3 regions of the Streptomyces sp. NPDC020807 genome follow, and region 3 is predicted to be linked to each of the others. Evidence: riboswitches for the same ligand, from Rfam matches in the RefSeq annotation. Region 3 holds a riboswitch; each other region holds the start of a gene.
The links. A riboswitch is a leader RNA that binds a small molecule or an ion and turns the genes downstream of it on or off. The one in region 3 is predicted to bind cobalamin.
Positions count from the first base shown of each region.

Region 1: it holds a riboswitch for cobalamin, as region 3 does, so the genes downstream of both, AB0G79_RS30785 (cobalamin biosynthesis protein) here and AB0G79_RS22625 (ribonucleoside-diphosphate reductase subunit alpha) in region 3, are expected to answer to the same signal.
Region 2: it holds a riboswitch for cobalamin, as region 3 does, so the genes downstream of both, AB0G79_RS18260 (ABC transporter substrate-binding protein) here and AB0G79_RS22625 (ribonucleoside-diphosphate reductase subunit alpha) in region 3, are expected to answer to the same signal.

Region 1 covers NZ_JBFADU010000033.1:55,884-59,146, reverse strand. Annotated here, with positions in the region: gene AB0G79_RS30790 (cobyric acid synthase) at 1-296, opposite strand, end outside; gene AB0G79_RS30785 (cobalamin biosynthesis protein) at 293-1,270, opposite strand; cobalamin riboswitch at 1,303-1,438, opposite strand; gene AB0G79_RS30780 (hypothetical protein) at 1,573-1,794, opposite strand; gene AB0G79_RS30775 (inorganic phosphate transporter) at 1,807-3,075, opposite strand.
Region 2 covers NZ_JBFADU010000011.1:41,971-45,233, forward strand. Annotated here, with positions in the region: gene AB0G79_RS18245 (glucose 1-dehydrogenase) at 1-701, shown strand, start outside; gene AB0G79_RS18250 (TetR family transcriptional regulator) at 730-1,323, shown strand; gene AB0G79_RS18255 (cold shock domain-containing protein) at 1,430-1,636, shown strand; cobalamin riboswitch at 1,754-1,884, shown strand; gene AB0G79_RS18260 (ABC transporter substrate-binding protein) at 2,023-3,036, shown strand; gene AB0G79_RS18265 (iron chelate uptake ABC transporter family permease subunit) at 3,078-3,263, shown strand, end outside.
Region 3 covers NZ_JBFADU010000016.1:86,909-90,171, forward strand. Annotated here, with positions in the region: gene mctP (monocarboxylate uptake permease MctP) at 1-572, shown strand, start outside; gene AB0G79_RS22620 (GNAT family N-acetyltransferase) at 577-1,095, shown strand; cobalamin riboswitch at 1,135-1,274, shown strand; gene AB0G79_RS22625 (ribonucleoside-diphosphate reductase subunit alpha) at 1,404-3,263, shown strand, end outside.

The DNA.
Region 1 (3,263 bases), on a different contig from region 3:
CCCATGAGGACGACCTGGCTGGACCGGTCGCTGCCGGGCTTGAGCAGCACGGGGTTCATGAGCGCGGTCGGCTCGACGCGCGCGGCCTGCGCCTGCATGGCCTGCGCGCGCCCGATCTCGGCGCCCTCGCGGGTCACGAAGGAGTTGAGGGACATGTTCTGTCCCTTGAAGGGGGCGACCTTGATCCCCTGCCGGACCAGCCAGCGGCAGATCCCGGCGGTCACGACGCTCTTGCCCGCGTCGGACGTGGTCCCGGCGACGAGCAGTCCGCCACCCCTCGTGCGGCCGCCGCTCATGCGTTCCTCCCCTTCGACGCGCGCGCGCTCAGCGCGCTCACGATCAGCCGGCCGCCGACGCAGGCGGCCAGCGACACGGCGGTGACCCGGCGCGAGAGCCGGACCGCCCGGTCGATGTCGGCGACCTCGACGGGCCGCCCCTCCCCGTTGAGGACGGGCCGGTGCTCGACCCGCCCGCCGTACGAGAGGGTCCCCCCGAGCCGTACGCCGAGTGCGCCCGCGAAGGAGGCCTCGACGGGGCCCGCGTTGGGGCTCGGGTGCTTCGCCGCGTCCGCCCGCCAGGCCCGTACGGCTCCGCGCGGGTCGCCGCCGGCGAGCGTCGCGGCGACGGCGGTCAGCCGGGCGCCGGGCCAGCCGGCCACGTCGTCGAGGCGGGCCGAGGCCCAGCCGAAGCGGAGGTAGCGCGGGGACTTGTGGCCGACCATCGCGTCGAGGGTGTTGACGGCCCGGAAGCCGAGGAGGCCGGGGACGCCCGCGACCGCGCCCCAGAAGAGGGCGCCGACGACGGCGTCGGAGGTGTTCTCGGCGACGGACTCGACGACGGCGCGGGCCATCGCGGGACCGTCGAGGGACTGCGGGTCGCGCCCGCAGAGGTGCGGCAGCCGCTCGCGGGCCACGTCCAGGTCGCCGGCGGCGAGCGCCCCGCCGATCGCCTGCGCCTCGCGGCCCAGGGTCGTACCGCCGACGACGGCCCAGACGGACGCGGCGGTGAGGGCGACGGCGGCGGCCGGCCGGTTCCGTACGGCCCGGGCGGCGAGGGCGCCCGCGGCGACGGTCGTCCCGGCGCAGACGGCGGTGTGCAGGGCGCCGCGGGCGCGGTCGTCGCGGTGCAGGCGCTGTTCGACGGCGGCGGCGGTCCGGCCGAAGAAGGCGACGGGGTGGCCGCGGCGTGGATCGCCGACGAGGCGGTCGACGGCCAGCCCGAGGGCGGCTCCGTAGGCGAAGGCACCTGTGGTTCTGATGCGGCCGGGCATGGCGCATGTCCTCACTCAGGGTCCGCGCCCTGGATCGACGTGACCGGCGGCGAGAGTTCCTGACTCCCGGACCCTGGGGGCCCGGTCACAGTGGCGGGACCGCGCCGGATTCGCACCGGACTTCCTCTGACTGCCGCCGTAATGGCCTCGGCAGTCCACCACGCGCCGCGAACAGCCGTCAACCCACCTTTGACCTGCGACGGGTCACTGTGCGAAGCACCACAAACACGGCACCACGAACACGGCGGGCGGCCCCCACCCGGAGGTGGGGACCGCCCGCCGTGAGGAGGGAGGCGCGACCGTCAGACGACGATCAGGTAGATGCCGTAGCCGACGGCCGCCGCGCAGAGGGCGAAGCAGGCGTAGGCGCCGGTACGGGCCAGGGCGGCGGAGCCGCCGTTCGCCTCGGCCTCCTCCTGCTTGCCGAGGCCGACGATCCCGAGGGTGAAGAGGCCCACGAGGGCGACGGTCGCCACGAGGCTGACTCCGAAGACGGAGCCGAGAGCTGCCCAGTCGATCTTCATGTCGTTCGTTCCTTACACCGCAGCGGCGGAGGCCGGGGGAGCGGCCGGGTCCGTGGGAACCGGCGCCGGGATGGTGGTCTTGAGGTCCTCGTCCGCGACGGCGGCGACGGAACCGGGGGCCGGCGGCGGGGTGACGGCCGCGATGGCGGTGGTCACGACGCCCGCGGGCTCCTCGTCGAGGTCGTCGGCGGTGACGTTGTTGTGGTCGACCGGCTTGCGACGGGAGAGGGTCCAGATGACGCCCGAGCCGGCGACGAGGAGGACGGCGACGGCGGCGATGCCCCAGGGGCCCTGCTTGGTCAGGAACTCGGCGCCCGCGCCGACGAGGCCGGCGGCCGGAAGGGTGAGACCCCAGGCGACGAACATCCGGGTGGCGGTCGACCAGCGGACGACACCGCCCTTGCGGCCGAGGCCGGCGCCCATCACGGCACCCGAGCAGGACTGGGTGGTGGAGAGGGAGAAGCCGAGGTGCGAGGAGGCCAGGATGACCGTCGCGGCGCTGGTCTGGGCGGCGAAGCCCTGCTGCGGCTGGAGGTCGGTCAGGCCCTTGCCCATGGTGCGGATGATGCGCCAGCCGCCGAGGTAGGTGCCGAGCGCGATGGCGACACCGGCGGAGACGACGACCCACAGGGGCGGGTTCGAGCCGGGGGCGACGACGCCCTGGGTGACCAGGGCGAGGGTGATGATGCCCATCGTCTTCTGGGCGTCGTTGGTGCCGTGGGCGAGGGAGACGAGACCGGCGGAGGCGATCTGACCGGCCCGGAAGCCCTTGGCGGTGGCCTTGGCGTCGGGGTTGGCCTTGATCTTGTACGTCAGCTTGGTGGCGGCCATCGCGGCGAGGCCGGCGACGAGCGGCGCGGCGACGGCCGGGATGAGGACCTTGGTGACGATCGTCGAGCCGTTGACCGCGGACCAGCCGGCGGACATGACGGCGGCGCCGATCAGGCCGCCGAAGAGGGCGTGGGAGGAGCTGGACGGCAGGCCCAGGAGCCAGGTCAGCAGGTTCCAGAGGATGGCGCCCACGAGCGCCGCGAAGATCACTTCTGTGCGAATGCCCTCTTCGTTGATGATCCCGCCGGAGATCGTCTTGGCGACCTCCACGGACAGGAAGGCTCCGACGAGGTTCAGCACGGCGGACATGGCCACCGCCGTCTTGGGCTTGAGCGCACCGGTCGAGATGGTCGTGGCCATCGCGTTGGCGGTGTCGTGGAAACCGTTCGTGAAATCGAACACGAGAGCTGTCACGACCACAATGGCGAGCAGCAGCGTGATGTGTTCCATTTACCCAGGCAATCGTTTGACGTCAGTGGCTCGTCGAACGTAGGCAACCTGGATGAACGGAAGGTGAACTGGGGCGGGCGACGTGGTGTCTCCATCCGGTGTCAAGAGATTCCGCTTCGCCCTCCGGCGGGCCGGATGTCCACGATGCGGTCACCCTGCGACCGCCGGTAATCCGGGGCCCTGGGCGC
Region 2 (3,263 bases), on a different contig from region 3:
TCGCCGAGCGGCTCGCCGCGGACGGCGCCCTGGTCGCCGTCCACTACGGCCGCGACGAGGACGCCGCCCGCGCGACGGTGCGGGGCGTCGAGGAGCGGGGCGGGCGGGCCTTCGCCTTCCGGTCCGACCTCGCGGCGCCGGACGCCGTCGACGTGTTCTACGCGGGCCTCGACGCGGGTCTCGCGGAGCTCGGCGAGGAGCCCGGCTTCGACATCCTCGTCAACAACGCCGGGGCGAGCGGCTCCGGCCGCGTCCACGAGCTGTCCCCCGAGGTCTTCGACCGGCTCTTCGCGATCAACGTGAAGGCCCCCCTCTTCCTCATCCAGCGGGGCCTCGACCGGCTCCGTGACGGCGGCCGGATCGTCAACGTCTCCTCCCTCGCGACCAGGACGGCCTTCCCCGAGTCCGTGACCTACGCGATGACCAAGGGCGCCGTCGACACGATGACGCTGGCGCTCGCCAAGGAGCTCGGCCCCCGGGGGATCACGGTCAACGCCGTCGCCCCCGGCTTCGTCGCCACCGACATGAACGCCCGGCGCCGGACGACCCCGGAGGCGCGCGCGGCCCTCGCCGCCCACTCGGTCTTCGGCCGGATCGGCGACCCCGCCGACATCGCGGACGTCGTCGCCTTCCTCGTCTCCGACGAGGCCCGCTGGGTCACCGGCCAGTACCTGGACGTCTCGGGCGGCAGCGCCCTCTGAGGGGTTCGCTGGATAAGGTGGGCGCACGATGACACGTTTCCGCGACAGCGTCCGGTCCCTCCTGCGCGAGCAGGTGCTCGACGCCGCCTACCGCCTCGTCGCCGCCGAGGGCTGGGGCGGCCTGCGCATGACCGGCATCGCGCGCGCCGCCGGGATCAGCCGCCAGACGCTCTACAACGAGTTCGGCTCGAAGGAGGCCATCGGCCAGGCCCTCGTCCAGCGAGAGCTGGAGGGCTTCCTCGTCGGAATCCAGCGCGAACTGGACGCCCACCGAGGCGAGTTGGAGGCCGCGGCGGCGGCCGGGGTCGGCTACACGCTCCAGCAGGCCGTGGACAACCCCCTCATCAAGAGCGTCCTGGTGGCGGCGCGCGGCGGCGACGACGACCTCCTCGCCTATCTGACCACCCGGCCCGAACCCGTCTTCGGGACGGCGATGACCCTGCTCGACGCGTACGCGATCGAGGCCTGGCCCGACGTGGACGAGGAGTCCCGCGGCCTCGCGGTCGAGACGATCGTGCGGCTCACCGTCAGTCACATCGTCCAGCCGGTGGCGTCCCCCGAGGTCTCGGCGGCGCGCATCGCGCGGATCACGGCCCGGATCGCGTACCCCGGCGGCCGCTGACCGCCACTCCCTCGCGCCGATCGACGGGCGGCGGGCGCGCCGACGGGGTACACCTCGACTGAGACCCCGTGACACCCCCATCGCCGATGACGACAGGGAGGCCGCCGTGGACGGCAGAAGCAAAGGGTTCGTGAAGTCCTTCAACCGTCGTGACGGATACGGGTTCGTCGTCCCCGTCGGTTCCGAGGAGCAGGTCTGGTTCAGCGCCGCCGACATCGAGGGCGAGGCCAGGACGCTCTCCGAGGGGCAGCAGATCACCTTCGTCCTCGCCCTCGGCGAGGGTCGTTTCGAGGCGAAGGAGATCCGCCTCTGAAGGCGCCGGCACTCCCATGGGGTGTGCGGGTGCGAAGAGGGCCTCGGCGGGCGCGGTGGTACTGTGCCGAAGCCAGTCGCACCTTTGTACGCACCCGAACGGGCGAGTGCACGGGTCAGGGAATCCGGTGGGAATCCGGAGCTGACGCGCAGCGGTGAGGGCGACGGGCGGAGCATCGGCCACTGGGCACTGTCGCGGGACGGGCCCGGGAAGGCGCTCCGTCCGGATGACCCCGAGTCCGAAGACCTGCTGGCGGCCCCGGCGTCGCGACGTCGCCCGGGGAGCACCGTACGACAGGCTCCGCGCATGAGCCGTGACGCAGAGGAAGCTCCGTGCCGTTCGCACACCCCGTCCCTCGCCCCGCCCGGACCCTGCTCCTGGCCCTGATGTCCGCGCTGGTCCTGGCCGTGGCCGGCTGCGCCGGTGGAACCGCCCCGAAGCCCGCGGCGAAGAACCAGGAGGAGGGCACCGCCTCCGGACACCCCGTGACGCTCGACAACTGCGGTCAGCGCGTACGGATCGACCGAGCGCCCCGGAGGGCCGTCGCGCTCGACCAGGGCGCCGCCGAGATCCTGCTCTCCCTCGGCCTCGCCGACCGGATGGTGGGCACCGCCACCTGGACCGACCCCGTCCTCAAAGGACTTGAGGCGGAGAACGCGAAGGTCCCGCGCCTCGCCGACCGCTACCCCTCCTTCGAGAAGGTCCTCGGCACCGAACCCGACTTCGCCGCCGCCTCCTTCGGCTACACGCTCGGCAAGGGCGGCGTGGCACCCCGCGAGCAGTTCGCGAAGCTCGGCGTCCCCACCTACCTCTCGCCGACCGACTGCGCCGGCAAGGACAACAGCGGCGACGGCGACGGCGTCCGCACCAAGCCGCTCACGATGGAGACCGTGTACGGCGAAATCCGTGACCTGGCCCGGGTGTTCGACGTGAGCGAGCGCGGCGAGAAGCTCGTCGCCGAGCTCAAGGGGCGGGTGGCGAAGGCCGCTTCGGCGGGCGACTTCACCGACGCGACCGTCCTCTACTGGTACGCCAACGCCGAATCCCCCTACATGGCCGGCTGTTGCGGGGCCCCCGGCGTCATCACCCGTGCGCTCGGCGCGAAGAACGTCTTCGACGACACCCGCGAGGAATGGCCCCAGATCAACTGGGAGAGCGTCGCCGACCGCGACCCCGACGTCCTCGTCATCGGCGACCTGATCCGCCGCTCCCAGTCCGCCGAGAGCGCCGCCAGGAAGATCGCCTTCCTGGAGTCCGACCCCGTCACGCGGAACATGACGGCGGTGCGGAAGAAGCGGTACGTGCTCCTCAGCGGCCAGGCCATGAACCCCACCCTGCGCACGGTCGAGGGCATCGAGAAGCTGGCGGCGGCGCTCCGCTCGTACGGACTCGCGAAGTGAGCGCACCCGCCACCAGGAGCCCCGCCGCCACCAGGAGCCCGGTGGCCCTCTGGGTCCTGGCCGGGCTCGCCCTCCTCGGCGCCTCCGTCGCCGTCGCGATCACCGTCGGACCCGCCGACCTGCGGGTCGGCGAGGTCGGGTCGGTCGTCGCCGCCCACCTCGGCGGCGACCCGGGCGCCTCCGGCGTCTCGCCGATCCGGGACGGCATCGTCTGGAACCTCCGTCTG
Region 3 (3,263 bases):
TCCCGGCCGCGATCATGTCGATCGCCGCCGCCAACCTCTTCACGAGGAACATCTACAAGGACTTCCTCAAGAAGGACGCGACTCCGAAGCAGGAGACCCAGGTCTCCAAGCTGGTCTCGCTCCTCGTGAAGGTCGGCGCGCTCGTCTTCGTCCTCACCATGGACAAGACGGTCGCGATCAACTTCCAGCTCCTCGGCGGCATCTGGATCCTCCAGACCTTCCCGGCGCTGGTCGGCGGCCTCTTCACCCGCTGGTTCCACCGCTGGGCGCTGCTCGCCGGCTGGGCCGTCGGCATGGTGTACGGCACGGCCGCCGCGTACGGCGTCGCCAGCCCGACGCAGAAGCACTTCGGCGGCTCGGCCGCCGAGATCCCGGGCATCGGCGAGATCGGCTACATCGGCCTCACCGCCTTCGTCCTCAACGTCGTCGTCACGGTCGTCCTGACCTTCGTCCTCAAGGCCGTCAAGGCCCCCGAGGGCGTCGACGAGACCTCCCCCGAGGACTACACGGCGGACGCCGGTGACGTCGTCCCGGGCGCGTCCCCGTCCAAGGCCGGTGTCGGAGCACACTGATCGCATGGATGTCACGATCAGGGCGGTACGGCCCGAGGAGTACGAGGTACTCGGCGACCTCACCGGATTCACGTATCTGGGCGACGGGCTGCTGCTGGACGGCGAGGACGACTACTACCTGGCGGTGCTGCGGGACACCGAGCGGCGGGCGCGCGAGGCCGAGGTCCTCGTCGCCGCCGACGAGGCGACCGGCCGCGTCATCGGCGGTGTGACCTTCGCCCTCGGCGGGACCGCCTGGGCCGACATCGCCGTCCCCGGCGAGGCCGAGTTCCGGATGCTCGTGGTCGCGCCCGAGGCGCGCGGCCGGGGCGCCGGAGAGGCGCTCGTACGGGCCTGCGTGGACCGCGCGCGGGCCGTCCCCGAGTGCGCCCGGCTGGTGCTCTCCACGGGGCCGGGCATGGTCGCGGCCCACCGGCTCTACGAGCGGACGGGCTTCGTCCGCACCCCGGAGCGGGACTGGGACCCGGTCCCCGGCTTCACCCTGATGACGTACGCACTGGAGTTCCACACGACAGGCGTGTAAATCCTGACGACACAACATGTGGGGGGCGCCAACAGCGGCGCCCCCCACATGTATGCTCGTCCTCGCTGTCGACGCAGGGAAATCCGGCGCGAATCCGGAACTGTCCCGCAACGGTGTGCTTCCTACCGATTTCGGGTGCGGAGCGAGTCCGACGACCTGCCGGCAGCCCACCCGGTCCGTCCGTTCCGGGTGTCACTGACGTCCGGGCCTCGCGGAGTGGGCCGGTGGACGCGGGCGTCCGTGCGTACGGACCGCCTCGCCCGCCCTCCCCCGTCGCGGCCAGGAGCCGAGCGAGGGAGAGCCCCCACGTGACCATCGCGCCCGCCGATCCGGCCACGGAGATCGACAGCGACGGACCCGGCACCGTGCTGCTGCGGACCCTGACCGATCTCACCGCCGATCTCCCCGACACCGACCCCGGCAAGGTCGCCGCTGCCGCGCTCCGCGGCCGCAGCGCCACGTCGGACGAGGCGGAGCTGCGCGAGCTGGCCACCGAGGCGGCCGCCGGTCTCATCGCCGAGGACCCGGCCTACTCCCGGCTCGCGGCCCGGCTCCTGACCGTCACCATCGCCGACGAGGCGGCCGGCCAGGGCGCGGTCTCCTTCTCCGCCTCCGTGGCCGTCGGCCACCGCGAGGGCCTGATCGCCGACCGCGCCGCCGAGTTCGTCACGCTCCACGCCGAGCGCCTCGACGCCACGATCGACGCCGCCGGCGACGACCGCTTCGGCTACTTCGGCCTGCGCACCCTCTACTCGCGCTACCTGCTGCGCCACCCGATCACCCGCAAGGTCATCGAGACGCCGCAGCACTTCATGCTCCGCGTCGCCTGCGGCCTCGCCGAGGACGACTCGGTCCGCGCGCTCGACGAGGTGGCGGCCCTCTACGGCCTGATGAGCCGTCTGGACTACCTCCCCTCCTCCCCCACGCTCTTCAACTCGGGCACGCGCCACCCGCAGATGTCCTCCTGCTACCTCCTGGACTCCCCCCAGGACGAGCTGGACTCCATCTACGGCCGCTACCACCAGGTCGCGCGCCTCTCGAAGCACGCCGGCGGCATCGGGCTCTCCTACTCCCGCATCCGCGCCCGCGGTTCGCTGATCCGCGGCACCAACGGCCACTCGAACGGCATCGTCCCGTTCCTGAAGACCCTCGACGCCTCCGTCGCCGCCGTGAACCAGGGCGGCCGCCGCAAGGGCGCCGCCGCCGTCTACCTGGAGACCTGGCACGCGGACATCGAGGAGTTCCTCGAGCTCCGCGACAACACGGGCGAGGACCAGCGCCGTACGCACAACCTCAACCTCGCGCACTGGATCCCGGACGAGTTCATGCGCCGGGTCAACGCGGACGCCGAGTGGTCGCTCTTCTCCCCCTCGGACGTTCCCGAGCTCGTCGACCTGTGGGGCGACGAGTTCGACGCCGCCTACCGCGCCGCCGAGGCCAGGGGCCTGGCCCGCAAGACCATGCCGGCCCGCGACCTGTACGGCCGCATGATGCGGACCCTCGCCCAGACCGGCAACGGCTGGATGACCTTCAAGGACGCCTCGAACCGCACGGCCAACCAGACGGCCGAGCCGGGTTCGGTCGTGCACTCCTCGAACCTCTGCACCGAGATCATCGAGGTCACGAACGACGACGAGACCGCGGTCTGCAACCTCGGCTCGGTCAACCTCGGGGCGTTCGTCGTCGGTTCGGACATCGACTGGGACCGCCTGGACGAGACCGTCCGCACGGCCGTCACCTTCCTCGACCGCGTCGTCGACATCAACTTCTACCCGACCGAGCAGGCGGGCAACTCCAACGCCCGCTGGCGTCCGGTCGGCCTGGGTGCCATGGGCCTCCAGGACGTCTTCTTCCAGCTGAAGCTGCCGTTCGACTCCGCCGAGGCGCGCGCGCTGTCCACCCGTATCGCCGAGCGGATCATGCTCGCCGCGTACGAGGCCTCCGCCGACCTCGCCGAGCGCAACGGCCCGCTCCCCGCCTGGGAGAAGACCCGCGCGGCCCGCGGTGTCCTGCACCCCGACCACTACGACGTCGAGCTGAACTGGCCGGAGCGCTGGGCCGCCCTGCGCGAGCGGATCGCCTCGGTCGGCATGCGCAACAGCCTCCTCCTGGCCATCGCGCCGACGGCGACCATCGCCTCGATCGCGGGCGTCTACGAGTGCATCGAG